DNA from 2 places in the Kribbella sp. NPDC051936 genome. Region 2 is predicted to be linked to the other one. Evidence: riboswitches for the same ligand, from Rfam matches in the RefSeq annotation. Region 2 holds a riboswitch; the other holds the start of a gene.
The links. A riboswitch is a leader RNA that binds a small molecule or an ion and turns the genes downstream of it on or off. The one in region 2 is predicted to bind cobalamin.
Positions count from the first base shown of each region.

Region 1: it holds a riboswitch for cobalamin, as region 2 does, so the genes downstream of both, cobN (cobaltochelatase subunit CobN) here and AB0L64_RS28575 (ribonucleoside-diphosphate reductase subunit alpha) in region 2, are expected to answer to the same signal.

Region 1 is NZ_JBFAXS010000004.1:381,818-396,193, reverse strand. It holds gene surE (5'/3'-nucleotidase SurE) at 13-768, opposite strand; gene cobN (cobaltochelatase subunit CobN) at 781-4,482, opposite strand; cobalamin riboswitch at 4,508-4,634, opposite strand; gene AB0L64_RS15790 (hypothetical protein) at 4,693-4,950, shown strand; gene AB0L64_RS15785 (DUF3500 domain-containing protein) at 4,954-5,922, opposite strand; gene AB0L64_RS15780 (phosphoglycerate mutase family protein) at 5,913-6,593, opposite strand; gene AB0L64_RS15775 (cobalamin biosynthesis protein) at 6,584-7,504, opposite strand; gene AB0L64_RS15770 (serine hydrolase) at 7,762-8,589, shown strand; gene AB0L64_RS15765 (dipeptide epimerase) at 8,586-9,650, shown strand; gene AB0L64_RS15760 (NlpC/P60 family protein) at 9,647-10,513, shown strand; gene AB0L64_RS15755 (TerC family protein) at 10,571-11,710, opposite strand; gene AB0L64_RS15750 (MmcQ/YjbR family DNA-binding protein) at 11,988-12,344, opposite strand; gene AB0L64_RS15745 (nitrilase-related carbon-nitrogen hydrolase) at 12,414-13,322, shown strand; gene uvrB (excinuclease ABC subunit UvrB) at 13,408-14,376, opposite strand, start outside.
Region 2 is NZ_JBFAXS010000008.1:219,318-233,693, forward strand. It holds gene AB0L64_RS28525 (type II CAAX endopeptidase family protein) at 1-25, opposite strand, end outside; gene gltX (glutamate--tRNA ligase) at 22-1,530, opposite strand; gene AB0L64_RS28535 (fumarylacetoacetate hydrolase family protein) at 1,523-2,311, opposite strand; gene AB0L64_RS28540 (GNAT family N-acetyltransferase) at 2,353-2,835, shown strand; gene AB0L64_RS28545 (3-methyladenine DNA glycosylase) at 2,832-3,680, shown strand; gene AB0L64_RS28550 (hypothetical protein) at 3,697-3,891, shown strand; gene AB0L64_RS28555 (class I SAM-dependent methyltransferase) at 3,878-4,504, opposite strand; gene AB0L64_RS28560 (class I SAM-dependent methyltransferase) at 4,501-5,322, opposite strand; gene AB0L64_RS28565 (Fic family protein) at 5,412-6,686, shown strand; gene AB0L64_RS28570 (DinB family protein) at 6,747-7,328, shown strand; cobalamin riboswitch at 7,389-7,557, shown strand; gene AB0L64_RS28575 (ribonucleoside-diphosphate reductase subunit alpha) at 7,690-10,503, shown strand; gene AB0L64_RS28580 (ribonucleotide-diphosphate reductase subunit beta) at 10,464-11,540, shown strand; gene AB0L64_RS28585 (alpha/beta hydrolase) at 11,615-12,454, opposite strand; gene AB0L64_RS28590 (hypothetical protein) at 12,833-13,006, opposite strand; gene AB0L64_RS28595 (hypothetical protein) at 13,070-13,312, opposite strand; gene cimA (citramalate synthase) at 13,309-14,376, opposite strand, start outside.

The DNA.
Region 1 (14,376 bases), on a different contig from region 2:
CCCGGTAGAGCTTCAGCGCGTCAGGCGTTTGGCGAGCGCTGTCGCGGCTGCGTCGTCCCTGACCTCGCGGATGCCGACGATCGGTGTGACGGTGACGAAACCCTCGGCGAGGAACGCCTCGTCGGTGCCCGGGACCGGGGTGGCCTGGGTGCGCTCGACGACGATCATCGGCTCGCCCGTCGGAGCGGTCGCACCGACCAGCCGGGTACGCCGGGGCACGGCCAGCGACGCGTGCCGGACGCCGGCGAGCTGTTCCAGCGGGCGGTCCGGGACGTTGATCGTCAGCACCGTCCCGCCCGGCTCGGCCGCGATCCACCCGAGCGCCTCGCCGGCGATCGTCGCCGCGGTCGGCCAGTGCGCCGGGTCCTCGGAGTCGATGCTGACGGCGACCGCCGACGTACCGGTCTCGGCCGCGGTCAGCGCCGCCGCGACGGTGCCCGAGTGGAAGATCGACACGCCGATGTTCAGCCCGCGGTTGATGCCCGACAGCACCAGATCCGGCACCGGCCCGAACGAACCGGCCTGCGCCATCGTCACCGCCTGCGCCGGGGTGCCCTCGATGCCGATGAACGTGACGCCGTTCTCCACGTCGGACGCGGTACGGACCGGCCGCCCGACCATCCCGGCGCGGGCCGATCCGACGCCGCTCTCGTCGAGCATCGGGGCCACCACGAGTACGTCGTACCCGAGCTCGGCGATCGCCGGCGCGAGCGCCCGGATGCCTGGAGCGCGGTAACCGTCGTCGTTCGTGATCAGGACTCGCGGCATGTCTCTACCCAATCAGGCGCGGTCCTCGATGTCACCTTCCGTCTCAAGGACCGCGTTGCGTAGCGTCTCGAGCGCATCCGCCGACGGCTCCGCCCATAGACCGCGCTGGGCGGCCTCGAGGAGGCGCTCCGCGATGCCGTGCCGCGCCCACGGGTTCGACGTCCGGAAGAACTCGGCCATCTCCGGATCGGCGACGTACTGCGTGGTCAGCGACTCGTACATCCAGTCGTCGACCACACCCGCGGTCGCGTCGTACCCGAACAGGTAGTCGACCGTCGCGGCCATCTCGAACGCGCCCTTGTACCCGTGCCGCCGCATCGCGGCCATCCACCGCGGGTTCACCACGCGGGCCCGGAACACCCGCTTGGCCTCCTCCTCGAGCGTCCGCGTCTTCACCTGCGCGGGGACCGCGGAGTCGCCGACGTACGCCTTCGGGTTGGCGCCGGTGAGGTGCCGGACCATCGCGATCATGCCGCCGTGGTACTGGAAGTAGTCGTCGGAGTCCATGATGTCGTGCTCGCGGGTGTCCGCGTTCTTCGCCGCCACCTGGATCCGGGCGTACGCGCGCTCCATCGAGCCGCGGGCCTCGGCGCCGTCCAGGTCCTTGCCGTAGGCGTACCCGCCCCACACCGCGTACACCTCGGCCAGCTCGGCGTCGGTGCGCCAGTTCCGGGCGTCGACGAGCGGCAGCAGGCCGGCGCCGTACGACCCGGGCTTGGAGCCGAACACGCGGGCCGTCGCCTGCCGTACGTCGTTGCCCGCCGCAACATCGGTGTCCACGTGCGCCTTGAGGAAGTTGTCCTCCGGCGACTCGTCGAGGGCGGCGACCGTACGGACCGCCTCGTCGAGCAGCGCGACGACATGCGGGAAGGCGTCCCGGAAGAAGCCGGAGATCCGGATCGTCACGTCGATCCGCGGCCGGCCGAGCTCCTCCAGGCCGACCACCTCGAAGCTCGTGACGCGGCGGGACGCGTCGTCCCAGACCGGCCGGCAGCCGAGCAGCCAGAGCACCTCGGCGAGGTCGTCGCCCTGCGTGCGCATCGCCGACGTACCCCAGACCGTGAGGCCCACGGACCGCGGCCATTCCCCGGTCTCGGCCTGGTGCCGCGTCAGCAGCGAGTCGGCCAGCGCGACTCCGACGTCCCAGGCGTTACGGCTCGGGATGGCCTTCGGGTCCACCGCGTAGAAGTTGCGACCGGTCGGCAGCACGTTGACCAGTCCGCGCGTGGGCGACCCCGAAGGCCCAGCCTCCACGAACCGCCCGTCCAGCGCCCGCAGCACGTTCCCCAGCTCGTCCGGCGTCCGCGCGAGCCGCGGCACAACTTCGGTCGCCGCAAAGGTCAGCGACGCCTCGACCTCGGGACAGTCCCGGGCCAGCACCTCGGCGACCACCACCGGAACCTTCGTCGCGTCCCAGCTCAGCGTTTCCATCCCGAGCACCAGCTTCCGCGCGACAGCCTCCAGGATGTCGACGCCGTCGGCCCCGGTCACCGCCGGCAGGTCCGCGAGGGTGGCCAGATCGGTCAGGTCGGCCGCCGGCCCCGGGTTGGCCAGCAACTCGGCCTCGTCCACTCCGAAAGCCGACCCCAGCGCAGCCCGCAGCCCGGGAATCGAGTACGACCCACCCCACAACTGCCGAGCCCGCAGTACGGCGAGCACCAGGTTGACCCGCGCCTCACCCACCGGCGCACCACCCAGCACATGCAGCCCGTCGCGGATCTGCACGTCCTTGATCTCGCACAGATACCCGTCCAGATGCAGCACGAACTCGTCGAAGTCGTCGTCCTCCGGCTTCTCCGCGGTGTGCAGGTCGTGGTGCAGCTGCGCCGCCTGGATCAGCGTCCAGATCTGCGCCCGCAGCGTCGGCACCTTCTCCGGGTCGAGCGCCTGCACCGTCGCGTACTCGTCGAGCAGGTACTCCAGCTTCGCCATGTCGCCGTACGTCTCGGCCCGCGCCATCGGCGGCACCAGGTGGTCGACCACCGTCGCGTGCGCCCGCCGCTTCGCCTGCGTCCCCTCGCCGGGGTCGTTGACGATGAACGGGTAGATCATCGGCAGGTTCCCGAGCACCGCGTCCGGCGCGCAGCCGGCCGCCATCCCGATCCCCTTGCCCGGCAGCCATTCCAGTGTGCCGTGCTTCCCGAGGTGTACAACGGCCTGCGCGCCGAACCCGCCCTCGTCGGCCGGCGCCTCCAGCCAGCGGTACGCCGCGAGGTAGTGGTGCGACGGCGCCATGTCCGGATCGTGGTAGATCGCCACCGGGTTCTCGCCGAAGCCGCGCGGCGGCTGGATCATCAGCACGACGTTCCCGAACCGCAACGCGGCCAGCGCGATCGCGGGCTCCGCGCCGGACGTGTCGACGTACAGCTCCCCCGGCGCCTCTCCCCACGCCTCGGTCATTGCCGTCCGCAACGACTCGGGTACGCCGCCGAACCAGCGGGCGTACGTGGACAGCGGAACCTTGGCGACCGCGTTCGCGAGCTGCTCGTCGGTCAGCCAGTCGACGTCGTGGCCGCCCGCCGCGATCAGCTGGTGAATCAGCCCGTCGCCTTCGAGCTCGCCGACGTCGAGGCCGCCCAGGTCGTACCCGGCCTCTTGCAGCTGCCCGAGCAGCACGACCGCCGACGCCGGCGTGTCCAGCCCGACGGCGTTCCCGATCCGGGCGTGCTTGGTCGGGTACGACGACAGCACCAGCGCGATCCGCTTCTCGGCTGCGGGTATGTGCCGCAGCCGCGCGTGCGCGACCGCGATACCGGCCAGCCGCGCGCACCGCTCCGCATCCGGCGCGTACCGGGCCAGCCCGTCGGCGTCGTAGGACTTGAACGAGAACGGGATCGTAATCAGCCGCCCGTCGAACTCCGGGATCGCCACCTGCGTCGCCGCGTCCAGCGGGCTGACGGCCGCATCGCTGTCCACCCACTGCTCGCGCGTCGACGTCAGCGCCAGGCCCTGGATCAACGGAATGTCGAGCGAGGCCAGCGCACCGGCGTCCCACGCGTCGTCCGAGCCGCCCGCGCTCGCGTTGGCCGCGACCGATCCGCCGGCCGCGAGCAGCGTCGTCACGAGTACGTCGCACTTGCGCAGCAACTCGAACAGCCCGGCGTTGTCGGGCGACGTCGGGTCGAGCCCGCGGAGCGTCCCGCAGTACACGGGCAGCGGCTGGGCGCCGGCCGCGTCGACCGCGGCCGCGAGCGCGTCCACGAAGGCGATGTTCCCGGAGATCTCGTGTGCGCGGTAGTACACGATGCCGACCACCGGACGCCCGTCCTCGGCGTACGTCCCGCGCACGCCGTACGCCGGGAGCGCGCGCGGCGGCTCGAACTCGTCGCCGGTCAGCAGCAGCGTGTCCCGCAGGAAGCCGGCCAGGTTGCGGAGGTTGTCCGCGCCGCCCTCGCGAAGATAAGCAAGCGCCTCGGTGACCGCTCCGGCGGGGACCGTCGACAACGACATCAGCTCGGCGTCCGGCGCGGCCTCACCGCTCACAACCACCGTCGGCTTGCCCGCGGCGAGGACCGTGTCCAGCCCGTCCTCCCACGCCCGGCGCCCGCCGAGCAGCCGAACGACGACGACCGCAGCGTCGTCGAGCAGCGGCCCCAGCGCCACCGGATCCAGCCGAGCCGGGTTCGCCACCGCCCACCCCGCGCCCGCCTCCGCAGCAGCCAACAGGTCGGTATCAGCAGTGGACAGCAGCAGAAGATTCGCAGGCACGCGCATAGTCCTTCCCGGGGTATCCACGCCCCGACTCCAGGTACGACGGCGGCAGTTCCTGACTCCCCCTGACGGGGTCACAGTGGCGGGACCGCCCCGGACTCACACCGGGTTCCTGCTGATGCCGTCGAATGACTTCGCGACTCTATCCGACCCGACTCGGTCCATGGGCCTGGCAGGATGCGGTTCAGATCACCTCACGAAAGCGCGAAACCTGTGAACTCCTGGCGTGACACCGCCTCGGACGAGGCCCAGCAGACGCTCGACGACCTGTTCGACACTGCCCTCCAGCTCGCGGTGCAGCACGTGGCGAAGCGAGGGGGCTTCCTGCCGTTCGCGGTCAGCGCGGCGGACGGTGACCCGATCTCGATCGAGATGCTGGGTGAGAAGGCCGATGCGCTCCGGACGATCGATCTGCTGTGGAGCAGCCTGCGGGAGCGGCGGGACGACCTAGCAGCGGCCGCGCTCTGGTGAGTTCTAGCGGTGCATGGCGTAGTGGGCAGCCAGGAGGTCGGTGCCCCAGTCGTTGCGTAGGTCACGCCAGACCGAGTGGATGTGATTGGCGTTGTCCTGGGTGTTGTCGTACTCGGCGAGGAACGTCGGGCCGGCGATCGAGTAGTAGTGGCGGTGGCCGGCGCCTGGCTGGGTTTCCCCGGCCCAGGCGAACGTCAGGCGTTCGATGCCGTGCTCGGTGATGTCCTGCCAGGTCTGCAGCCCGATCGGCCCGGCGGCACGGCCGACGTATTGGCCGATGAGGAGGCTGAGGAGCTGGCGCTGGTCCTCGGTCATGTCGCCGTACGCGAGGCCGCGGTGCAGGAGTGACGCGTCGGCCACCGGGTCGTGCCGGGTCAGGATGTCGTCGGGCGCGTCCGGTGAGACCAGCGCGACCTCCAGCTGTCCCGGCTCCAGTGCGTGCAGCAGCTGGAAGCCCAGGTCCTGCTCCGTGGCCAGGAACCGCCGCCCTGCCTGCGGACCGGTCAGCACCTCCGCCGGGTTCGACCCGAGGAACTGTGGCGTGAACGCGATCGCACCGTCGACCACGGTTACGTGCAGCGCCAGGTGGTGACCGTTCAGCCGCCAGGCCCACGGCTCCGTGCCATTCGGATCCCCGAGCACGCGCAGGAAGTACCGGTCGGCGACGGTCGCGCCTTCCCACTCCCCCGACGGCGGCAGGTCCGGCAGCCCGCGGACGACGATCTCGGCGTCCAGAACCGCCCAGACGTCGGCCGTACCGCGCTCGCTGCAGCCGGTCGCGACCAGCCGCTCCACGAGCTTCTGCTGCGCCGGCGTCAGCTCGGTCAGGGCAAGGCCCGGCACAGGTCCCGGCAGGTACGTCCATTGCTTGTGGTCCGGGGTGTCGAAGGGTGCGCGGATCTTGCCGGCCTGCTCCGGTGTCAGGCTCGCCAGCAACTCGAGAACCGTGTCCCGCGTCTGCGCTACAACCATGCCGATCGCTCCCGTTCCGTCGGTTCGTAGGTGGTCCACTGTTCGAACGGCCGGTCCAGCTTGTACCGGAAATCCGGCTGCCGCAGCAGGACGCGTGTTTCGGCGTTCCCCGGGTTCCGCAGCGACTCGAAGAACCGCACCGACCAATGGAACCACCGCATACAGAACAGCCGCATGGTCAGACCGTGCGAGACCAGCAGCACGTTGCGCGGGGCGTCCACGCTCTCGAAGTCGCGGTGCATCGTCTCCAGGAAAGTCGACACCCGGTCGTACACGTCCGACCCCGACTCACCGTGGGTGAACCGGTAGAAGAAGTGCCCGAACGAGTCGCGGAGCTTCTCCTGCCGCTCGATGTCCTCGGTGTCCTGGAGGTTGGCCCAGTCCTGCTCCCGCAGCCGCGGCTCCTCCCGCGGCAGCTCGATCAGGTCGTCGAGCCCGAGCGAGTCCAGCGTCTGCCGGGCGCGCAGGTACGGCGAGACGTACACGCGGACCGGCTCGTTCTCGAACAGCTCCCGCAGCTCCCGCCCTGCCTTGGCGGCCTGCTCATGGCCCACCGGGGTCAGCGGAACCGCGTGGTCAGGGGTCCGCTCGTACACCGTCTTGTCCAGGTTCGCCTCGGACTCGCCGTGCCGGATCAACGCGATCCGCACCGGCCGGCGGCTCAGATCCATCGCTTCCCCTTCCCGAGTACGGCCGCAAGACCCGCGGCGGCGATCCCGACCCGCCGCGCGAGTTCCGCCGTACGGCGCACGTCGGCGACCGTCGGCGCCGGGCCGTCACCCAGTGTGCCGCGATCCTCCTGGTAGCTGCCGTAGCTGTTCGTGCCGCCCAGCGTGAGCCCGAGCGCTCCGGCGAACGCCGCCTCGACCGGCCCGGCGTTCGGGCTCGGATGCTTCGGCGCGTCCCGGCGCCAAACAGCGACGGTTTCGCGGGGGCGGCCGGACGCGAGCCCGGTCAGCAGCGCGCAGACCCGCGCCGGCAACAGGTTGACGAGGTCATCCAGCCGCGCCGACGCCCAGCCGAAGTCCTCGTACCTGGGTGAGCGATACCCGACCATCGCGTCCAACGTGTTCACAGCCCGATACCCCAGCAGACCTGGTACGCCCAGCAACCCGCCCCACAGCAGCGGCGCCACGCAAGCGTCGGAAGTGTTCTCCGCCACCGACTCCACCGTCGCACGGGCCAATTCGTCGGCCTCCAGGTCGGTCGCGTCGCGCGCACACAGGTGGCTGAGGCGGTTCCGCGCACCTGGAATGTCCTTCTCCTCCAGCAGCTCAGCCATCGCCTCGGCCTCACGCTCCAGACTGCGAGCGCCCAGCACAGCCCAGGTGGCGGCGGCCGTAACCGCGGTATGAAGCACCGAATGCCGGCGGCATGCCCGCTCAACCGCAACCCCCAGCGCAGCGGTCGCTCCGACGAGCACGGCCGTGTACCCGGCCCCCCGGCGCCGGGAGTCGCCGTACATCTGCTGCTCCAGCCAACCGGCAGTCCGCCCAAACCCGGCCACCGGGTGATACCGCCGAGGATCCCCCAGCACCCGATCAGCAGCAAACCCCAGCAAAACACCCAAAGCCCGCGACACCCTCGGCAGTCTGCCACGGCACACAGCCGGGTTGTCCGTGCCACCCTCCGGCACCCGGGACCAGACGCGGCGAGCGGGGACCTGGCATGACAGGTCTCCGCCTACTGCTTCAGGTCTGCGCCCACGTTTCGGGTCTCCGGTGCTCGGGGTTATCCCCTCGTGCTGGAGGTTCTTCACTCGTGTACAAGCGGAGAACCCCCAACTGCAGTGGGGAACCGGCCGTCTGCGCGGTCCTTGGTTGTGATTGGGTGAGCGGCATGGGAATCGCGGAGCTGCTCCGGCAGGTCGACGGGAGCGGGGAGTTCGGGGTCTGGCTGGGCCGGCTGGACGGTACGCCGGTGTTCGTGCACGAGGCGGAGCGGGCGCACTACTCCGCGAGCACGATGAAGCTGCCGGTGGCGATGGCGATGCTGCGCAAGGTCGACGCCGGTGAGCTGTCGATGGTCCAGCGGATCGAGGTGCACAACGACTTCGAGTCCGCGGCCGGCGGCCGGTTCGGGGTGAACCCGGACGAGGACGAGGCGCCGGAGACCTGGAAACAGCTCGGCAAGAAGGTGCCGCTCAACTGGCTGGCGACCGAGATGATCGCCCGGTCCAGCAACCTCGCGACCGACCTCGTGCTCGAACAGGTCGGCATCGCCGCCGCCCACGCCGAGCTGGCCGCGGCGACACTACCCAGCTCGCCCGCACCCGAGTCCAGGATCCAGCGCGGTATCGACGACGTCCCCGCCGCGCGGGCCGGGATCAGCAACCTGATGAGCCCGGCCGGGATGGCCGGCGTGCTCGTTGCGGTGGGCAACCAGCAGGGCGAGTCCGCCGACTACCTGCGCGAGCTGCTGGCCGGCAACCAGTGGAACGGCGAGATCCCCGCGCTGCTGCCGGCAGCCACCCGCGTCGAGCACAAGAACGGCTGGGACACCCGGATCCGGCACGACGGCGGCATCGTCCGCCCCGAGGACGCCGACCCGTTCGTGCTGGTCGTCTGTACGACGTCGGAGCTGCCCGACAGCGACGCGCAGAAGCTGATCGCCTCGATCGCGCTCGAGGCCTGGGACCACCGGCACGACCTGGAGGCAGTGCGGTGAAGATCACCACCCACCTGGTCTCGGCGCCGCTGCACACGCCGTTCGTCACGGCCCTGCGGACGGCCACCCACGTCGAGTCGCTGCTGGTCGAGATCAGCGACGGCGAGCTCAGCGGCTGGGGCGAGGCGCCCCAGGTCTGGAAGGTGACCGGCGACTCGCTGGCCGGCTCCCAGGCCTGCATCGAGGGCCCGATCAGCACCGCGCTCGGCGGCCTCGGCCCCGACGACCTCACCGAGGCGCTGCGTCGCGTGCAGCGTGCCGCGGTCGGCAACTTCGGAGCGAAAGACGCCGTCGACGTCGCGCTGCACGACCTCGCGGCCCGGCGGCGCGGGCAGACGCTGCACGGGTTCCTCGGGTCGACCACCGACGTCGTCCGGACCGACGTGACGTTGTCGGTCGGCGACGCGGACGCCTTGGCCGACGCCGGGAAGGCGCGGGTCGCGGACGGGTTCGACGTTCTGAAGATCAAGGTGGGCACCGACGCGGCCGGCGACATCGACCGCGTCCGCCGGGTCCGCTCGGCGATCGGTCCCGAACCGCGGCTGCGGCTCGACGCGAACCAGGGCTGGACGCGGCGCGACGCGGTCACCGTGATTCGGGCGCTGGAGGACGCCGGCTGCGCGATCGAGCTCGTCGAGCAGCCGGTCGCCGCGGCCGACCTCGACGGCATGGCGTGGGTGACCGACCGGGTCAGTACGCCGATCCTCGCCGACGAGTCCGTGTACGGCGTCCGCGACCTGGTCGCCGTGATCCGCCAGGGCGCGGCCGACCTGGTGAACGTCAAGCTCGCGAAATGCGGCGGGCTGGCGCCGGCGCGGACCCTGCTCGAGCTCGCCCGCGAACACGGGCTCGGCGCGATCGTCGGCTGCATGATGGAGAGCCACGTCGGCGTCGGCGCGGCGGCCGCGCTGGTGTCGGCGTACCCGACGACGGCGGTCAACGACCTGGACGCGGCCTGGTGGCTGCGCGAACCGCCGGTGACCGGCGGGATCCGGTACGACGGCTCGCTGATCCACCTGCCGTCGGCTCCCGGACTCGGCGTGACAGGCTTGACCGCATGAAGTTAGCCGCCACCAAGGTTCCGGTCAGCACGGTCTGGACCTCGCCGGACGCGCCGCGCGACATCGACGCCCCGGCAACCGCCGCCCAACCCGACGCCGCCGCCTGGGCGCGGTCGATGGACACCGAGACCCGGCTCGGCCTGCATGGCCGGACACTGACCCAACTGCTGTTCGCCGAGCCCGTCCTGGTGCGCTCGGAGCGCAACGGCTGGTCCGAGATTCTGGCGCCCTGGCAGCCGTCGTCCGAGGACGAGCTCGGGTACCCGGGCTGGGTCCCGTCGAGCCACCTGGGCGAACTGCCGCAGAGCGCCAACGATCCGGTCGCGATCGCCGTACCGACGGTTTCGCTGCTCGCCGAGCCCGGCGGCCGCCCGGTCGCCGAGCTGTCGTTCGGCACGGTGCTCGCCTCCGACGAGCACGCCGACGGGCACACGCGGGTGGCGACGCCCGACGCCGGGTCCGGCTGGCTGGCGGACGCTGCACTGCGGTCCGTGTCCGAGCCGTCCACCGCCGACGACCGGCTGCGGCTCGGCGAGCAGTTCCTCGGACTGGAGTACCTGTGGGGCGGTACGTCAGCGTACGGGCTGGACTGCTCCGGGCTGATCCACACGGTCAGCCGGGTGCTCGGTCTGCGGACGCCGCGCGACGCCCACGACCAGGCGGACGGGCTGCCGAACATCCCCATCGACGAGGCGCGGCCGGGTGACCTCTACTTCTTCGCGCGGGACGGCAACCGGGTGCACCACGTCGGGTTCGTGTCCGCGGCCGGGATGCTGCACGCGTCCGAGACCGGCAAGCGCCTGGAGAACGAGGCACTCTCCGACGACCGCCGCGCCACGCTGGTCACTGCCGCCCGCTTCTGAGCACACAGCAGATCGCCCCCGGACCGCCGACGTGGTCCGGGGGCGATTCGCTTGGTGTCAGGAGTTCTTGTGGTGCAGCTCGGGTGCCGGCTTGTCGGTCTGCTCGTCCCGGGCGGCGTCCTGGGGCCGCTCGCCCTGGTCGACCGACCGGGTCTGGCCGGTCGCCTCGGCAGCCCCCGTCTCGGTCGTCCCGGTGACCGTCTCCGCGGCGGTCGGCTCTTCCGACGACTGCAGCGTGCGGGACTTGTGCAGGCTGGCGATCGTCGTGATGCCGAGCGTGATGATGATGAAGCCGAGCGAGACCCAGATCGGGATCTCCGGCGCCCACTCGATGTGGTGACCGCCGTTGATGAACGGCAGCTCGTTGACGTGCATCGCATGCAGCACCAGCTTCACGCCGATGAACGCGAGCACCACCGAGAGGCCGAGCGACAGGTACACGAGGCGGCGGAGCAGGTCCCCGAGCAGGAAGTACAGCTGGCGCAGGCCCATCAGCGCGAAGACGTTCGCGGTGAAGACCAGGAACGGCTCCTGGGTCAGGCCGTAGATCGCCGGGATCGAGTCGAGCGCGAACAGCAGGTCGGTGGTGCCGAGCGCGATGATCACGATCGCCATCGGGGTGACGAGCCGCTTGCCGTTCTTCTTCACGGTCAGCTTGACGCCGTTGTACTCGTCGGTCGCGTTCAGCCGGCGCTTGGCGAACCGGATGACCGCGTTCTCCTTGTAGTCGTCGTCATCGTTCTCGCCCTGCTTGGCGAGGTGGATCGCCGTGTAGACCAGGAACGCGCCGAACAGGTAGAAGATCCACGAGAACTGGTTGATCGCCGCGGCGCCGACCGCGATGAACACACCGCGGAACACCAGCGCCAGGATGATGCCGACCAGCAACGCGGTCTGCTGGAACTTCCTCGGGACGCCGAACCTGGCCATGATGATCAAGAAGATGAACAGGTTGTCGACGCTCAGGCTGTACTCGGTGAGCCAGCCGGCGAAGAACTCCCCGGCGTACCGCCCGCCGGAGAAGTACCACACCCCGAGGCCGAAGATCACCGCGAGGCCGATGTAGAACGCGATCGCCGTGGCCGATTCGCGGGTGCTCGGCTCGTGCGGCCGGCGGCCGATCACGAAGACGTCGAACGCCAGCAACGCCAGCAGCAGGCCGACGGTGATGTACCAGACATAGTCAGCAACGTGCACAGAATCCTCCGGAGCTCAGACGACAAACCGACTCCGAAGGTCTCTTCCGCGTCACGCCGAGTGATCGTCCCGAGCCGGCATGCCGCCGGAGGCACCGGGTCCGGGACGAGCCCTGACCGTGATGACGATGCCGCCGCGAAAGGAATACTCCCCTTCTCCGGAACCATTCTGACGGCTGGAAGTCCAAGACTCCAAATCCAGGACGCCGTGTCCGCCTGTCGAAATGATCACAGGCGGGTCAGGGAATAGTTGCAGTCCGTGATCTATTGGCCGCCGATCAATTCCCCGCCGGCGGCCGTTGCCGCTTGGGCAGCTTCGCCACCACGGTCTCGTACGACGCGTCGACCAGCTCCAGGATCTCGTCGTCCGGCACCGCCCCGCCGAGCCGCACGGTGTTCCACCCGGAGCGGCCGATGTAGGCCATCGTGCCGACGTCGTCCGGGTAGGCGTTCACCAGCTCGTCGGCCTCCTCCCGGTTCGCCCCGCACTTCAGCCCGACGCTTCCACCTCCGAGGAACGCGAAGATCTTCGGCCCGACCTTCGCGACCACGTCCCCGTCCCACGGCTCGTCCTGCCACGCCCCGGGCTTCTTCAGGCAGTACCCGAGCAACTCCCCATCGGCCAGCCGCTTCATAGCGGGAGACAGGGCCTAGACCCGCGGAGGAGGCTGGACGACGGGCCGGACGGAACTACGCTGCTCGGCATGGGTTCTGTTGTGGTGGCCGCGGTGCAGGCCGGTTCAGTGTTGTTCGACACGGCCGCGACGCTCGTGAAGGCGGAGCGGTGGATCCGCGACGCGGCGGCGGACGGGGCGCGGTTGGTGGTGTTGCCGGAGGCGTTTCTCGGCGGCTATCCGAAGGGGTTCGACTTCGGCATCACGGTCGGGTCGCGGTCGCCGGAGGGCCGGGAGCTGTTCCGGCGGTACCGGGAGGCCGCGGTCGAGCTGGGCGGGCCGGAGGTCGCGCGGCTGGCCGAGATCGCGGCCGAGGTCGGCGTCCAGCTCGTCGCCGGGGTGATCGAGCGCGACGGCGGGACGCTGTACTGCACGGCGGTGTTCGTCGATCCGCGCGCCGGGCTGGTCGCCCACCATCGCAAGCTGATGCCGACCGCGGCCGAGCGGTACCTGTGGGGCCAGGGCGACGGGTCGACGATGCCCGCGGTCCGGACGGACTTCGGGGTGCTGGGCGCCGCGATCTGCTGGGAGAACTACATGCCGCTGTTCCGGCAGACCATGTACGCGAAAGGCGTGCAGCTGTGGTGCGCGCCGACCGTCGACGACCGCGAACAGTGGCAGGCGACGATGCGGCACATCGCGCTCGAGGGCCGCTGCTTCGTGATCAGCGCGAACCAGTACTTCACCCGCCACGACGCCGGCCACACCGGCGACGAGACCGTGCTGATCAACGGCGGCAGCACGATCATCTCGCCGCTGGGCGAGATCCTCGCCGGCCCCTTGCGCACCGGCGAGGGTGTCCTGCTCGCGGAGCTCGACCTCGCCGAGCTCGACCGCGGGTACTTCGACTTCGACTCGGTCGGGCACTACTCCCGGCCGGACGTCTTCACGCTGACTGTCGACGAATCGCCGCACCGGACCGTCGTACGCCGGAGCTGAGGCCGGCCCCGGCGCCCCGCACCGGACCGCACCGGACCGCACCGGACCGCACCGGACCGCACCGGACCGCACCGGACCGCCGGCGCTACTTCGCGCCGGCGTTCGTCATCTGGCGGAGCTCCTTCTTCAGCTCGGAGATCTCGTCGCGGAACCGGGCGGCCACCTCGAACTGCAGCTCGGCGGCGGCGTTGTGCATCTGGTCGGTGAGCTGCTGGATCAGGTCGGCCAGGTCCGACGACGGCAGGCCGCCGGCCAGCTCCTTCGCCTTCTCCCCCGCCTTCTTCCCGCCGCCCGGGACCGGCGCCTTGCCGCGCGACTGGGTGCGGCCGGAGCCGAGCAGCTCGGCGGTGTCCGCGTCCTCGCGGGCGAGCATGTCGGTGATGTCGGCGATCTTCTTCCGCAGCGGCTGCGGGTCGACGCCGTGCTCCTCGTTGTACGCGATCTGCTTCGCGCGCCGCCGGTTGGTCTCGTCGATCGCCTGCTCCATCGACGGCGTGATCTTGTCGGCATACATGAACACCTGGCCGGACACGTTCCGCGCGGCCCGCCCGATGGTCTGGATCAGCGACCGGCCCGACCGCAGGAAGCCTTCCTTGTCCGCGTCCAGGATCGCGACCAGCGACACCTCGGGCAGGTCGAGGCCCTCCCGGAGCAGGTTGATGCCGACGAGCACGTCGAACTCGCCCATCCGCAGCTCCCGCAGCAGCTCGACCCGGCGGAGCGTGTCGACCTCGCTGTGCAGATACCTGGTCCGGATGCCCATCTCGAGCAGGTAGTCGGTCAGGTCCTCGGACATCTTCTTGGTCAGCGTCGTGACCAGCACCCGCTCGTTGCGCTCGACCCGGACCCGGATCTCGTGGATCAGGTCGTCGATCTGGCCCTTGGTCGGCTTCACGATCACCTCGGGGTCGACCAGACCGGTCGGCCGGATGATCTGCTCGACGAACCCGTCGGACTTGTCCTGCTCGTACTGCCCCGGGGTGGCGGACAGGTAGACGGTCTGGCCGATCCGCTCCAGGAACTCCTCCCAGCGCAGCGGCCGGTTGTCCATCGC
Region 2 (14,376 bases):
GCGTCAGCGCCGTCTTCTCGCTCATGACGCCGTACGGCGGGCGCGCTCGAGGCGGTGCAGGGACTTCTCCCGGCCGAGCAGCTCCAGCGACTCGAACAGCGGCGGCGAGATCCGGCGGCCGGAGATCGCCACCCGGACCGGGCCGAACGCGTTCTTCGGCTTCAGCCCGAGCCCGTCGATCAGCGACGCCCGGAGCGCGGCCTCGATCGCCGCGGTCGTCCAGTCCACGTCCGACAGCGCCTTCACGGCAGCATCGAGTACGGCGTCCGCGTCGCCGGTCAGCACCTTGGCGGCGGCATCCGGATCGACCGTGAACGCGGCCTCGTCGACGAACAGGAAGCCGAGCATCTCGTCGGACTCCGACAGCGTGTTCATCCGCTCCTGCACCAGCGGTACGGCGGCCTGCAGGACGGCGAGCTGCTCCGCCGACGGCTCCGCCGGCAGCGCACCGGCCGCGGCCAGGAACGGGACCATCCGCCGCGCGAACTCGTCCTGCGGGAGCAGCCGCATGTGGGCGGCGTTGATCGCCTCGCACTTCTTCGGGTCGAAGCGGGCCGCGTTCGAGTTCACCTTGCGGATGTCGAACGCCTCGACCATCTCCGCCATCGTGAACACGTCGCGATCCTCGGCGATCGACCAGCCGAGCAGCGCCAGGTAGTTCAGCAGGCCCTCGGGCAGGAACCCGCGGTCGACGTACTCGGTCAGGCCGGATCCCTTGTCCCGCTTGGACAGCCGCTTGTTGCCCTCGCCCATCACCATCGGCAGGTGGCCGAACCGCGGGATCCGGCCGCTGCCGATGCCGATCTCGGCCAGCGCCTCGTAGAGCGCGATCTGCCGCGGCGTCGACGACAGCAGGTCCTCGCCGCGCAGGATGTGCGTGATCTCCATCAGCGCGTCGTCGACCGGGTTCACCAACGGGTACAGCGGGTAGCCGTTCGCCCGGACCAGGACGTAGTCGCCGAGGTTCTCCGGGAGGAAGGTGATCTCGCCGCGGACCAGGTCGTCGAACACGATCGGGTGGTCCGGCATCCGCAGCCGCACCACGGGCCGGCGGCCCTCGCCGACGTACGCCTGCACCTGCTCGGGTGTGAGGTCGCGGCAGTGGCCGTCGTACCCGCTGTGCTGGCCGGCCGTGCGGGCCGCCTCGCGGCGCTGGTCGAGCTCCTCCTGCGAGCAGTAGCAGTGGTACGCCTTGCCCGCGGCCATCAGCTTCGCGACGACGTCGGCGTACAGCTCCATCCGCTCGGACTGCAGGTACGGGCCGTACTCGCCGCCGGCCTCAGGGCCTTCGTCCCAGGTCAGGCCGAGCCAGCGCAGCGCGTCGTAGGTGTACCGGTAGCCCTCCTCGGTGTTGCGGGAGGTGTCGGTGTCCTCGATCCGGAGCACCAACTTGCCGCCGAAGTGCCGCGCGAACGCCCAGTTGAACAGCGCGCTGCGGATGTTGCCGACAGTCAGCAGACCCGTCGGCGACGGTGGGAACCGCACGCGCACCTCGTGCGGCTCGAGATCGCCCAGCACGGGGTCAGTCACGCACGATCACCTTGTTCGTCAGGGTTCCGATCCCTTCGACGCTGACCGAGACCTCGTCCCCCGGCAGCATCGGGCCGACGCCCGCCGGCGTACCGGTGAGCACCACGTCCCCGGGCAGCAGCGTGGTGAACGAGGTGATGTAGGCCAGCACGTCGGGGATGTCGAAGATGAACTGCGACGTCCGCCCGTCCTGCTTGGGCTCGCCGTTCAGCTCGGTGCTGACCCGCACGTCGGAGGCGTCGAACTCGGTGCTGATCCACGGACCGAGCGGGCAGAACGTGTCGTACCCCTTGGCCCGGGCCCACTGCCCGTCGCTCTTCTGCAGGTCACGCGCGGTCACGTCGTTCGCGATCGTGTAGCCGAAGATCACCTCGTTGACCCGCTCCCTGGGCAGGTCCCGGCAGATCCGGCCGATCACGATCGCCAGCTCGCCCTCGAAGTGCAGGTCGTTGGTCTGCTCCGGGTAGACGATGCCGTCCCGCGGGCCGATCACGCTCGTGTTCGGCTTCAGGAAGATCATCGGCTCCTTCGGCACGTCGTTGCCGAGCTCCGCGGCGTGCGCCGCGTAGTTGCGGCCGACGCAGACCACCTTGCTGCGCGGGATCACCGGCGCCAGCAGGCGGACGTCCGCGAGCTGCAGCTTCTCCCCGGTGAACTGCGCCGACCGGTAGAGCGGGTCCGAGTCGAGGACGTTGACAGTGCCGACGAGCCCTTCGGGGTCGTCGGTCTCGACGACGCCGTACCTCGGCTCGTCGTCCACGGAGAATCTGGCGATACGCACGGGCCGAGCCTACCGTCGGGGTGGGATGAGACAGTTAGGCGGTGACTTTCGACATCCGCCTTGCGGTTCCCGCCGAGTACGACGCCGTCGGCGACCTGACGGTGGAGGCCTACTCCCACGACGGGTTCGTGCGCGGTGACTACGCGATGACGCTGCGTGCCGCGGCTGACCGGGCGGCGAAGGCCGAGCTGTGGGTGGCGGCGGATCCGTCGGGCCTGCTGGGCACTGTCACCTACTGTCCTGTCGGCTCTGTCTACCGCGAGATCGGCCTGGACGACGAGGGCGAGTTCCGGATGCTCGGCGTCGCCGGCCGTGCGCGAGGGCTCGGCATCGGTACCGCGCTCACCGAACGCTGCATCGAGCGAACCCGCGAGTTCGGCCATCGCAGGATCGTGATGAGCAGCGCCGCCTACATGACGACCGCGCACCGCATCTACGAGCGGCTCGGCTTCGTCCGCCTCCCGGAGCGTGACTGGGCCCCCATCCCGGGCGTCGATCTGTACGCCTTCGCCCTCGACCTATGACCACGCTGACACTGGCCGAGTGGACGTCGTACGCCGAGGAGCACACCGCGCGCGTCGACGTCCTGCTGGCCGGTCACCTGGAACGACGAACGCGGCGCGAGGCACATCCCGTCGAGGACTTCCTCTTCACCTATTACCCGACCCGCCCCAATCAGTTGCGGGTCTGGCACCCGGGGCCGGGCGTGCGGCTGGAAGAGGCTGCTGCTTACGGCGATCGCCGGGGGTACGTCGTCGTCAACGGGACGGCGTCCCTCGATCCGGCCGAGATCGAACGCCGCTCCGACAGCATCAGGTGGATCCGCCGACTGCTCGCGTCCACGCTCGATCGCCAGCCCCAGTTCGGCTGCTTCGGCCTGCACGAGTGGGCGATGGTGTACCGCACCCCCGACGTACGGCATGCGTCCTGGCCGCTGCGGTTGGGGGCCGAGGGCACCGATCAGGTCGTCGAATCGCACAAGATCGGCTGCTCGCACTTCGACGCGTTCCGGTTCTTCACCGACTCGGCGCGCCCGCTGAACACGTTGCAGCCCAGCCGCGAGTCGCAGCCGGTGCTGGAACAGGGCGGCTGCCTGCACGCGAACATGGACCTCTACAAGTGGGCGTGCAAGCTGATGCCGTTCACCCCGAGTTCGCTCGTTCTGTCATGCTTCGAGCTGGCCCGCGACATCCGCACGCTGGACATGCGCGCCTCGCCGTACGACCTCCAGCCGCTCGGCTACTCCCCCGTGCGCATCGAGACACCTGACGGCAAAGCGGAGTACACGGCCGCCCAGCGAGGCTTCGCCGACCGCGCCCGCCCACTCCGCCGGCAACTCGTCGACCTCTGCGACGACCTGCTCGGCTAGGGCCTACCCTCACTGCATGGGAAAGATCGTCGCCATCGCGCTCGCCGCTCTGCTCATCGCGATCGGCGGCGTCTGGACGTTCCAAGGCCTCGGCTACCTCAAAGGCAGCTCGATGACCGGCAGCACCCTCTGGGCCACCGTCGGCCCGATCGTCGCGGCGTTCGGCGTCGCTTTGCTCTACGTGGCGATCCGCGGGCCTAGGAAGCGCTGACCCGGAGCACCGCCCATTGGTAGTGCATGGCGCCGCCGTCGTTCCAGGTCGTCCATTGCTCCAGCTCGCCGTGCCGGCCGAGGACCTCCTGCATCCCCTCGTCGCTGCGGATGCTGAAGAAGCGGCCCGGGCCGTAGCCCTTGCCGTCGTCCCAGACGTGTTCGCTGCCGTTGACGTCGCCCCAGAGGCCGACGGCCAGCGGCGCGCCCGGGCGGAGCACCCGGACGATCTCGCGCAGGGCTTGATCGAGGTCCTCGTCCGCCACGTGCAGCAAGGTGCTCATCGTCCAGCCGGCGTCGAACGTCGCGTCGCCGAACGGCAGGTCGAGGACCGACGTGGCCTCCGCATGCAAGCCGAGCTCGCGGCACGCCTCGACGCTCGCCGGCGACAGGTCGACGCCGGTGTAGGTGAAACCGGCCGCCGCGATCGCCTGGCCGTCGCGGCCGGGGCCGCAACCGAGCTCGAGCACGGCGTCGCGGCCTTCAGCGCGGAGCTGGTCGAGGTACGCCGTACGGCGGGCGACACGTGGCTCGGGCAGGTCCCGGCCGACGCGAGCCTGGATCTCACCGGTGTAGTAGGCGATCAGGTCCTGTTCACGGTCCGCGCGGCTCATCGGATCGCCTTCAGCGCGAAGAACAGCGGGATGCGAGGGGCGTCGTCCGGCAGGCGCCACCAGCCGTCCCGCGTCTGCCGCATCGCCGCCCAGCGGGGCCAGGGCAGGACGTCGGACTCGCGCAACCCGGTGACCTGAAAGCCTGTGGACGCGAGCGTGGTGACGATCTCGCCGAGGCCGTGCCGCCACTCGTAGCTGGTCTGGCGGCCGGGCACCTCGTCGCCGGTGTAGGTGACGGTGGAGTCGTGCGCGATCGGCCCGCGCCCCTCCAGGTAGTCGGCACGGAGCACCAACTCGTCGGACTCGCCCGGGAGCGAGAGCTCGCGGAGCGCGTTGAGCAGCGGGTGGAACTCGACGATGTAGAGGACGCCGCCAGGCTTGAGCAGATCGCGGACCACCTCGGCCCACTGCTGCAGGTCGGGCAGGTAGCATAGCGCGCCCTTGCCGGTGTACACGACGTCGAACTGCCGGCCACCGACCGCACCCACGGCGTCGTACACGTTGGCGTGCAGGTAGTCGACCTCGACACCGGCCTCGGCTGCAATCTCCCGGGCCGCTTCGAGCGACTTCTCCGACAGGTCGAGTCCGCTGGTGCGCGCACCCCGGCGCGCGAACTCGATCGTCTCGGTGCCCAGATGGCACTGCAGGTGCAGGACGTCGCGGCCGTCGAGCGGGCCGAGGTCCTCCCACTCGTAGTCCGCGAACCAGAACTCCGCGGGCCGGTCGTAGAACTCGCTCGCCGCGTGCAGCGGGGCGCGAGCGTTCCAGTCGGCCTCGTTGGCGGCCACCATCCGTTGCGTCTGCGCGTCCAGGGTCACAGGCAGAAGTGTGCCCACAACCGGGGTCCAGTCGGCGTTGGTTTTCCACAACCCTTGTTCAAGGTTTGTGGATAAGCTTGAATAAGGGTATGGCACGGGTTGAGTTGCACCGCTGGCCCGGGCACCCCGACGGGTTCACCCGGGCGGAGCGCCTGGGCGGGTCGTACGAGCTGTACTTCCCGGATCCACTGGCCGGGCGTGAGTTCGACCTGAGCGACGACGTCCTGGCGCTGCTCGAAGACGCCGCCGGCGACCTGGCCCGCCTGGACGCGACCGCCGCCGTGCTGACCAACAGCGAGGCGCTGGCGCGGTTGCTGCTGCGCGCCGAAGCGGTCGGGTCGTCGCACATCGAAGGCCTCGTCGTCGGTGCGCGCCGGTTGCTGAAGGCCGACGTACTGCGCGACCGCGTGCACGACGTGACCGCCGAGGAGGTCCTCGGTGCGGTGGACGCGATGACGTGGGTGACCGAGTCCGTCCAGGCCGGCGACAAGCTCGAGGTCGACCACCTGCTCGAGGCGCACCGCCGGCTGATGGCGCACTCGCCGAACCCGGAGTACGGCGGCGAGATCCGCTACCTGCAGAACTGGATCGGCGGCCGCTCCCCCGCCGAGGCGTACTACGTGCCGCCGCCGGCCCAGCTGATCCCGGACCTGCTCGCTGATCTGATGACGTTCGTGCGCGAGTCACCGTTGCCGGTGCTGGCCAAGACCGCGATCGCGCACGCGCAGTTCGAGACGATCCACCCGTTTGCCGACGGCAACGGCCGCACCGGGCGCGCGCTGATCCACCTGATCCTGCGCGCCGACGGGCTGGTCACGCGCACCGTGCCGCCGGTCTCGCTCGCACTCGCCACCCACGCCGCGGAGTACGTCGACACTCTGACCGCGTTCCGGTACGTCGGACGCGCGACGACCGCGAAGGCCCGCGCGGCCGCGAACCCGTGGTTGCGGATGTTCGCGACCGCCTGCACGCACGCGACGGCCGAGGCCGCGCGCTTCGAGCAGACCGCCGCCGACCTGAAAGCTGCCTGGCGGGAGCGGGCGGACCCGGTGCGGGCCGGCTCCGCGGCCGAGCTGCTGATCGAGGCGCTGCCGGCCGCGCCGGTCCTCACCCTCGCCGCCGCGGCTCAGCTCATCGACCGCTCGCAACAGGCCGCGAACCAGGGCCTGGCCCGGCTGGTCGAGGCGGGCATCCTGCGCGAGATCACCGACGGGCGCCGCAACCGCGTCTACGAGGCGCCGGAGCTGATCGACGCCTTCACGCTGCTGGAGCGCCGGTTCGCGAGCCCGGCCGCGGACACCCGGGTCGAGCCGCCTAGCAGACCGGTCCCGTCGAGGCCACGACCGACACACCAGAAGGTTTGACTTTCCGGTCGCGATCGAGCAAGAATTCGAACACATGTTCGATCGTACAGGGGAGTTGTGATGCCGGAGGCGTTCGACTGGGACATCCTGCACCGGCCGTCGGCGATGGCGATGGTCCGCGGACAGCTCGGCTTCAGCTGGATGGTGCTGTCCGGACGACTCGCCCAACTGACCGACGAGCAGTACTTCTGGCGACCGGGCAGCGAAGCGCTCACCGTCGTCCGGCGGCACTATGCCGGGCAGTTCCGCGCGCTCGGCTCCGGCGAGTGGGTCGCGCAGTGGCCCGCCGAGCCGGACCATCGCGGGCCACGCACGATCGCGTGGCTGATCGCGCACCTGACCGAGATGTTCTTCGAGCGCTGGGAGTGGACGTTCGGCGAGAGCAGGCAGGGGCGTGACGACATCACGCTGCACGGCAACGCCCGGGACGCGGTGGCCTGGTTGACCTACTGGGTCGATGCCTGGCAGGACGCGATCGCCGCCCTCGACGAGGACGAGGCGATGACGGTCGGCCTGAGCCAGGCGAACGAACTGGACGCCTCCGAGCCGTTCGGCCACGTCGTCCTCCGGCTGAACCGTGAGCTGATCCATCACGGGTCCGAGATCATGACCCTGCAGGACCTCTACGCGGTCGCGGCGTGAGGACCACAACATGTGCGACACGCGGCGTGGCGCTACCACAAGATCTAGGAGACTCGGCCTAGCATCACTACTGCTGGTGGTTCGGGGCGAGCAACACCACAAGATGTTGATCGTCCCGAGGCAACAGGGGAATCCGGTGCAACTCCGGAGCTGCCCCGCAACGGTGAGCGGACACGCTGTCGAACGGTGCCCGCGAGTCCGGATACCTGCCACCGGCGCGTGCACCGCCGGTGCACGCGGTCCGAGATCTCGCGGGTGGATCGCAGGACGTGACGGCGGTGTTCCCGGCCGGTGCTGCCGGTCCCGTCGTGCGTCCGCTCGCGTGGTCCCGGGTATCCGAACTCTCCTGGAGCACACACCTGTGACCATTGCTTCCTCATCGGCTGCGGCCACCGCAGACCTCCGGACGGAGCTCACCGTCATCCGCCGCGACGGCAGCAGCACGCCGTTCGACGCCACCAAGATCTCCGTCGCCATGACCAAGGCCTTCCTCGCCGTCGAGGGCTCCGAGGCCGGCGGCACGCACCGGGTCCGCGGTCTGGTGACCGACCTGACCGGCCGGGTCGTCACCGCCCTGACCAGCCGCGGCGCCAGCGCCCGCAGCGTGCAGGTCGAAGACATCCAGGACCAGGTCGAGCTGGCGCTGATGCGCGCCGGCGAGCACCAGGTCGCCCGCGCCTACGTCCTGTATCGCGAGGAGCGGACCAAGGCGCGCACTCCCGCCGACGCGGCGGGTGTCACCGAGCCCCCGCCGCTCACCGTCCGCGCGGCCGACGGCAGCCGGGCGGCGCTCGACGTCGACCGGCTCCGGGTTGTCGTCGCCGAGGCCGCCGCCGGACTCGACGCCGTCGACCCCGACAAGATCCTGAACGAGACGCTCGGCGCCTGCTACGACGGCATCGCCGAGCACGAGGTCGAGCTCGCCCTCGTGATGGCCGCCCGAGCTTCTGTCGAGACCGAGCCGCAGTACAGCTACGCCGCGTCCCGCCTGCTGCTGGACCAGATCCGCCGCGAGGCGCTCGGCCGCGTCCACGGCGAGCCCCGTCAGGCCAGCCAAGCCGACATGACCACGGCGTACGCCGACTACTTCCCGCGCTACATCCAGGTCGGCATCGACGCCGGGCAGCTCGACCCCGAGCTCGGCCGCTTCGACCTCGACCGGCTCGCGGCGGCGATCAAGCCCGACGCCGATCTGAACTTCACCTTCCTCAGCCTGCAGACCCTGTACGACCGCTACCTGTTGCACCTCGGCAAAGTGCGCTACGAGTTGCCGCAGGCGTTCTTCCTCCGGGTAGCGATGGGGATGGCGCTGCGCGAGGACAACCGCGACGCGCGGGCGATCGAGTTCTACGAACTGCTCAGCTCGTTCCGCTTCATGTCCTCGACGCCGACCCTCTTCAACTCCGGCACCACGCGGCCCCAGTTGTCGTCCTGCTTCCTCACCACCGTTGACGACGACCTGTCCGGCATCTTCACCGGCATCCGCAACAACGCCCTCCTCGCCAAGTACTCCGGCGGCCTCGGCAACGACTGGACCCCGGTCCGCGGCATCGGCGCCCACATCCGCGGCACCAACGGCGAGTCCCAAGGCGTCGTCCCCTTCCTGAAGGTAGCCAACGACACGGCAGTAGCCGTGAATCAGGGCGGACGCCGAAAGGGCGCGGTCTGTGCGTATCTGGAGACGTGGCACATCGATGTCGAGGAGTTTCTCGAGCTGCGGAAGAACACCGGGGACGAGCGGCGGCGGACGCATGACATGAACACGGCCAACTGGGTGCCGGATCTGTTCATGCAGCGGGTCGAGGCCGGGGGCGAGTGGACGTTGTTCTCGCCGGACGAGGTGCCGGATCTGCACGATCTGTACGGCGCGGCGTTCGCCGCGGCCTACGTGCGGTACGAGGAGGCGGCGGACCGCGGCGAGATCCGGGTGTTCAAGCGGGTCAAGGCGGTCGACCTGTGGCGGCGGATGCTGACCGTGCTGTTCGAGACCGGGCATCCGTGGATCACCTTCAAGGACGCCTGCAACCTGCGCTCGCCGCAGCAGCACGACGGCGTCGTCCACTCGTCGAACCTGTGCACCGAGATCACCCTGAACACCACCGTCGACGAGACCGCGGTCTGCAACCTCGGCTCGGTCAACCTGGTCGCTCATCTCACCGAGGACGGGCTCGACGCCGACCTGCTGCGGGACACTGTAAAGACCGCGGTGCGGATGCTCGACAACGTCATCGACGTGAACTTCTACACCACCCCGGAATCGGAGCGCGCCAACCAGCGGCACCGCCCGGTCGGCCTCGGCCTGATGGGATTCGCCGACGCGCTGTTCACGCTGCGCATCCCGTACGCGTCGGACGCGGCGGTCGAGTTCGCGGACCGGTCGATGGAGCAGATCAGCTACCACGCGATCGAGGCCTCGAGCGCGCTGGCCGCCGAGCGTGGCCGCTACTCGTCGTACGACGGATCGCTGTGGAGCCTCGGGATCCTGCCGATCGACTCGCTCGACCTGCTGCACACCGCGCGCGACGGCGACGTGATCATCGACCGGAGCACACAGCTGGACTGGGACGCGCTGCGTGCGAAGGTCCTGCGCGACGGCCTGCGCAACTCCAACGTCATGGCGATCGCGCCGACCGCGACGATCTCCAACATCTGCGGCGTGAGCCAGTCGATCGAACCGACGTACAGCAACCTGTTCGTGAAGTCGAACATGTCCGGTGAGTTCACCGTCGCGAACCCGTACCTGGTCGCCGATCTGAAGGCCCGCGGGCTGTGGGACCAGGTGATGGTGTCGGACCTGAAGTACCACGACGGCGTGCTCGCCCGGATCGAGCGGATCCCGGCGGACCTGCGCGAGCTGTACGCGACGGCCTTCGAGATCGATCCGCACTGGCTGGTGAAGGCGGCGTCGCGGCGGCAGAAGTGGATCGACCAGGCACAGTCGCTGAACCTGTACATGGCGCAACCGTCGGGCCGCGCGCTCGACGAGCTTTACCGGTCAGCTTGGCGTTATGGACTCAAGACGACTTATTACCTGCGTTCCCAGTCAGCGACCCACGTGGAGAAGTCCACCCTGCAAGGCACCGACGGCCGGCTGAACGCCGTACCGGTAGCACTCCCTGAACCCACCGGAGCGGTCTGCTCCCTCGACGACCCGGACTGCGAGGCCTGCCAGTGAGCACCATTTCGGTTGGAGCTGCAAGGGTGGAAGTTGCCGACAAGGCGATGATCAACTCGCGCGCGGACGTCAACCAGCTGCTGCCGTTGAAGTACACATGGGCCTGGGAGAAGTACCTTGCCGCCTGCAACAACCACTGGATGCCTACCGAGGTCTCCATGCAGGCCGACATCTCGCTCTGGAAGTCGAAGGACGGCCTCACCGAGGACGAGCGGCTGATGCTCAAGCGCAACCTGGGATTCTTCGCCACGGCTGAGTCCTTGGTTGCGAACAACATCGTGCTCGCGGTCTACCGCCAGCTGAGCAACCCCGAGTGCCGGCAGTACCTGCTCCGCCAGGCGTTCGAGGAGGCCGTGCACACGCACACCTTCCAGTACATCTGCACGTCACTCGGTCTCGACGAGGGCGAGCTGTTCAACATGTACCGGGAGGTCCCGTCGATCGCCGACAAGGACGCCTGGGCGCTGAAGTACACCCGGCATCTGGAGGATCCGGACTTCCGCACCGGGACACCCGCGGCGGACACCGCGTTCCTGCGCGACCTGATCGCGTTCTACGTGGTGTTCGAAGGGATGTGGTTCTACACCGGGTTCGCGCAGATCCTGTCGCTCGGCCGGCGGAACAAGATGGTCGGCATCGCCGAGCAGTACCAGTACATCCTGCGCGACGAGTCGATCCACCTGAACTTCGGCATCGACTGCATCAACCAGATCAAACAGGAGAACCCGCACCTGTGGACGGCCGCGTTCCAGGCCGAGGTCCGGCAGATGCTGACCGAGGCGTGCGAGCTGGAGGTCGCCTACGGCCGGGCCACGATGCCGAACGGCATGCTCGGCCTGACCGCGGACCTCTGCGAGCAGTACATGCACTTCGTCACCGACCGCAGAGCGGAACAAATCGGTCTCGAACCGATCTTCGGTGAAACGCGGAACCCCTTCGGATGGATGTCAGAGGTGATGGACCTGAAGAAGGAGAAGAACTTCTTCGAGACCCGCGTCATCGAGTACCAGTCCGCCGGCGGACTCAGCTGGGACTGACACCCGACCGACCGGGCGACCCACCGAGACCGGAAGGCCCGCGGCGCAACTCGCCGCCCCGCGGGCCTTCCACCTCAGGCGTACTTGTGGACGAAGTCGAGTGCGGTGCGGGCGACCTGTTCCCAGCCGTTGTCGATCACCAGCGAGTGGCCGCGGCCCGGGAGCTCGACGAACTCGGTGACGCCGGGGTTCTTCGTGTGCCGTTTATAGGCCGCGTAGGTCATCGCGTGCGGTACCGTGTGGTCCTTCTCTCCCGAGATCAGCAGGATCGGCCCCCGGTTCGCCGCCTTGAAGTCGACCTTGGTCTCGCTGAACGGGTTCAGGTTGGCGACAGCCGCCTGGAAGATCGGTACGCCGGACGCCGCCACGTGGAACTCGTCGTACAGCTGCCGGGCCTCCTGCTCGTCGAGGCTGTTCGCCCAGCCGTACTTGAACTCGTCGAATGTCAGCGTCACCGACCGCCGCGCGTTCGCCGGGTTCCCCAGCACTGGCGAGCCGGCCTTCAGCGCGGACGGCGGCAACGGCAGCACACCGCGCCCCGGCGCGGGATCGATCGCGACCGTGACGGCCGCCGCGCCCTCGCCGGCGATCTTCTGCGCGATCAGTCCACCGAACGAATGCCCCACGACGGCGGGCTTGCGATCCAGCCGCCCGATCGCGTCCAGGTAGTGGTCGGTGACCGCCTGGACCATCTTGTGCGCGAACGCCTCAGGGTGCTCGCGGGCCTCGGCCACCGTCTCCGGGTCGTCCGGCCAGCCCGGCGCGACGGTGGTGTAGCCGTTCTCCTCGAACAGCCGGCGCCAGCGGTCCCAGCTGCTGGAGAGCAACCAGAGACCGTGAACGAACACCACGGGTTGCTTGCCGGACGTGTTGGCCTGCTCGATCTGCGCCTGTTCGCCATCAGTCAGCGGCATGAATCCCCTCCTACGCTCGACCTGATCGCGACGCTAGCCCGGTCACCTCCGGCCAGGCAACGAAAACGCGAAATGTCAGCCGAGCAGGGCGAGGATCTCCGCCGTCGCGCCGGTTTCGCCAAGATCCGGGTGAGCGAGGTCTCGTGGGCGTCGGCCGACAGGTCGGTCATAGCGTCAGTGGCGAGCGTGACGCGGTAGCCGTGTTCGTACGCCGCGAACCCGCGAGGCGACGACTACACCGAGGTCGGGGCCAGCGCACCGACCAGACCGGCGACGCCGACGAGCCTGGTGGCGATCAGGTAGAGCGGCCGCGGGCCGAAGAGGTCGGGCGGCGTTACAGCTGACGTCACCGCGGGACCGCCCCGGAGGCCCAACCGGTCAACGGCCGCTCGCCGCGTCGATCGCGTGATCCAGCAGTGCAAGCGCCTTGATGATCTCCTGCCGCTCGCCCTCCGTGCAGTGGTCTTGCGACGTACGCGCCAGCCACTCCTGCCGCACCTTGCGGTCTCCCTGCAGGCGATGCCGACCGGCCGTGGTCAGCAGCGACACCACCTGCCGGCGGCCGTCCTCGGGATCCGGATGCCGCTCGATCGTGAACTGTCCAGTTTGAACTGCTCAGTTGGAACTGATGGACACCTCGAGGACGCCGATCACCTTCTCCAGCCGGGCGGCGACCCGGTCGGCGTCGAAACCGTTGCCCTCGACGACGATCCGGAGCGTGCCGTCGTCCAGCGACAGCGACAGCTCACGGACGTCGTACGGGTTCAGCAGTACGGCGACCCGCGCCAGCAGTCCCTCGACCTCGACGACCTGCGCCGAGAAGGTGGTGACGGCGCGTTCCACCGCGACCAGGCTCATCGCGCGACCTCCTTGTGGCGGAGCAGACCGAAGGTGACGCCGTCGACGAGCGCCTCCCAGGACGCCTCGACGATGTTGTGGCCGACGCCGACCGTCACCCAAGAGCCCTCGCCGTCAGCGGTCTCGATCAGCACCCGGATCACCGCGTCCGTCCCGTGGCCCTGGTCGAGGATGCGGACCTTGTAGTCGACGAGGTCGAACTTGTTCACCACCGGGTACGCGCGCTCGATCGCGGCCCGCAGTGCGTGGTCGAGCGCGTTGACCGGCCCGTTGCCCTCGCCGGTGACGACCTCCCGCTCGCCGCCCGCGACCAGCTTCACCGTCGACTCCGACACCGCCTCGCCGTCGGCGCGCGACTCGGTGATCACCCGCCACGACTCGACGTCGAAGAAGCTCGGCCGCTTGCCGTCGACCTCCTCGGTGAGCAGCAGCGAGAACGACGCGTCGGCCGCCTCGAACGTGTACCCGCGGGCCTCCAGGTCCTTCACCCGCTCGGTCACCCGGCTGACCAGCTCACGGTCGTTGCCGAGGTCGAAACCGAGCTCCCGGCCCTTCAGCTCGACGCTCGCCCGGCCGGCCATCTCGGAGACCAGCATGCGCATGTCGTTGCCCACGCGAGCCGGATCTGTGTGCTGGTAGAGGTCCGGGTCGACCTTGATCGCGCTGGCGTGCAGGCCCGCCTTGTGGGCGAACGCGGACAGCCCGACGTACGGCTGCCGGGTCGACGGCGGCACGTTCGTCACCTCGGCGATCGCGTGCGCGATCCGGAACGAGTCCGCGAGGTTGCCGGGCGGGAGGAGTCGCATGTCCCGCTTGAGTTCGAGGTTGGCGACGATCGCCAGCAGGTCGGCGTTGCCGGTGCGCTCGCCGTACCCGTTGATCGTGCCCTGGACGTGCGTGACGCCGGCCTCGACGGCGGCGATCGAGTTCGCCACCGCGCAACCGCCGTCGTTGTGGGCGTGGATGCCGAGCCGGGCCCCGGTCGAGGCGAGGACATCGCGGACGACGTCCTGCAGCTCCCGCGGCAGGGTCCCGCCGTTGGTGTCGCACAGCGCGACGACGTC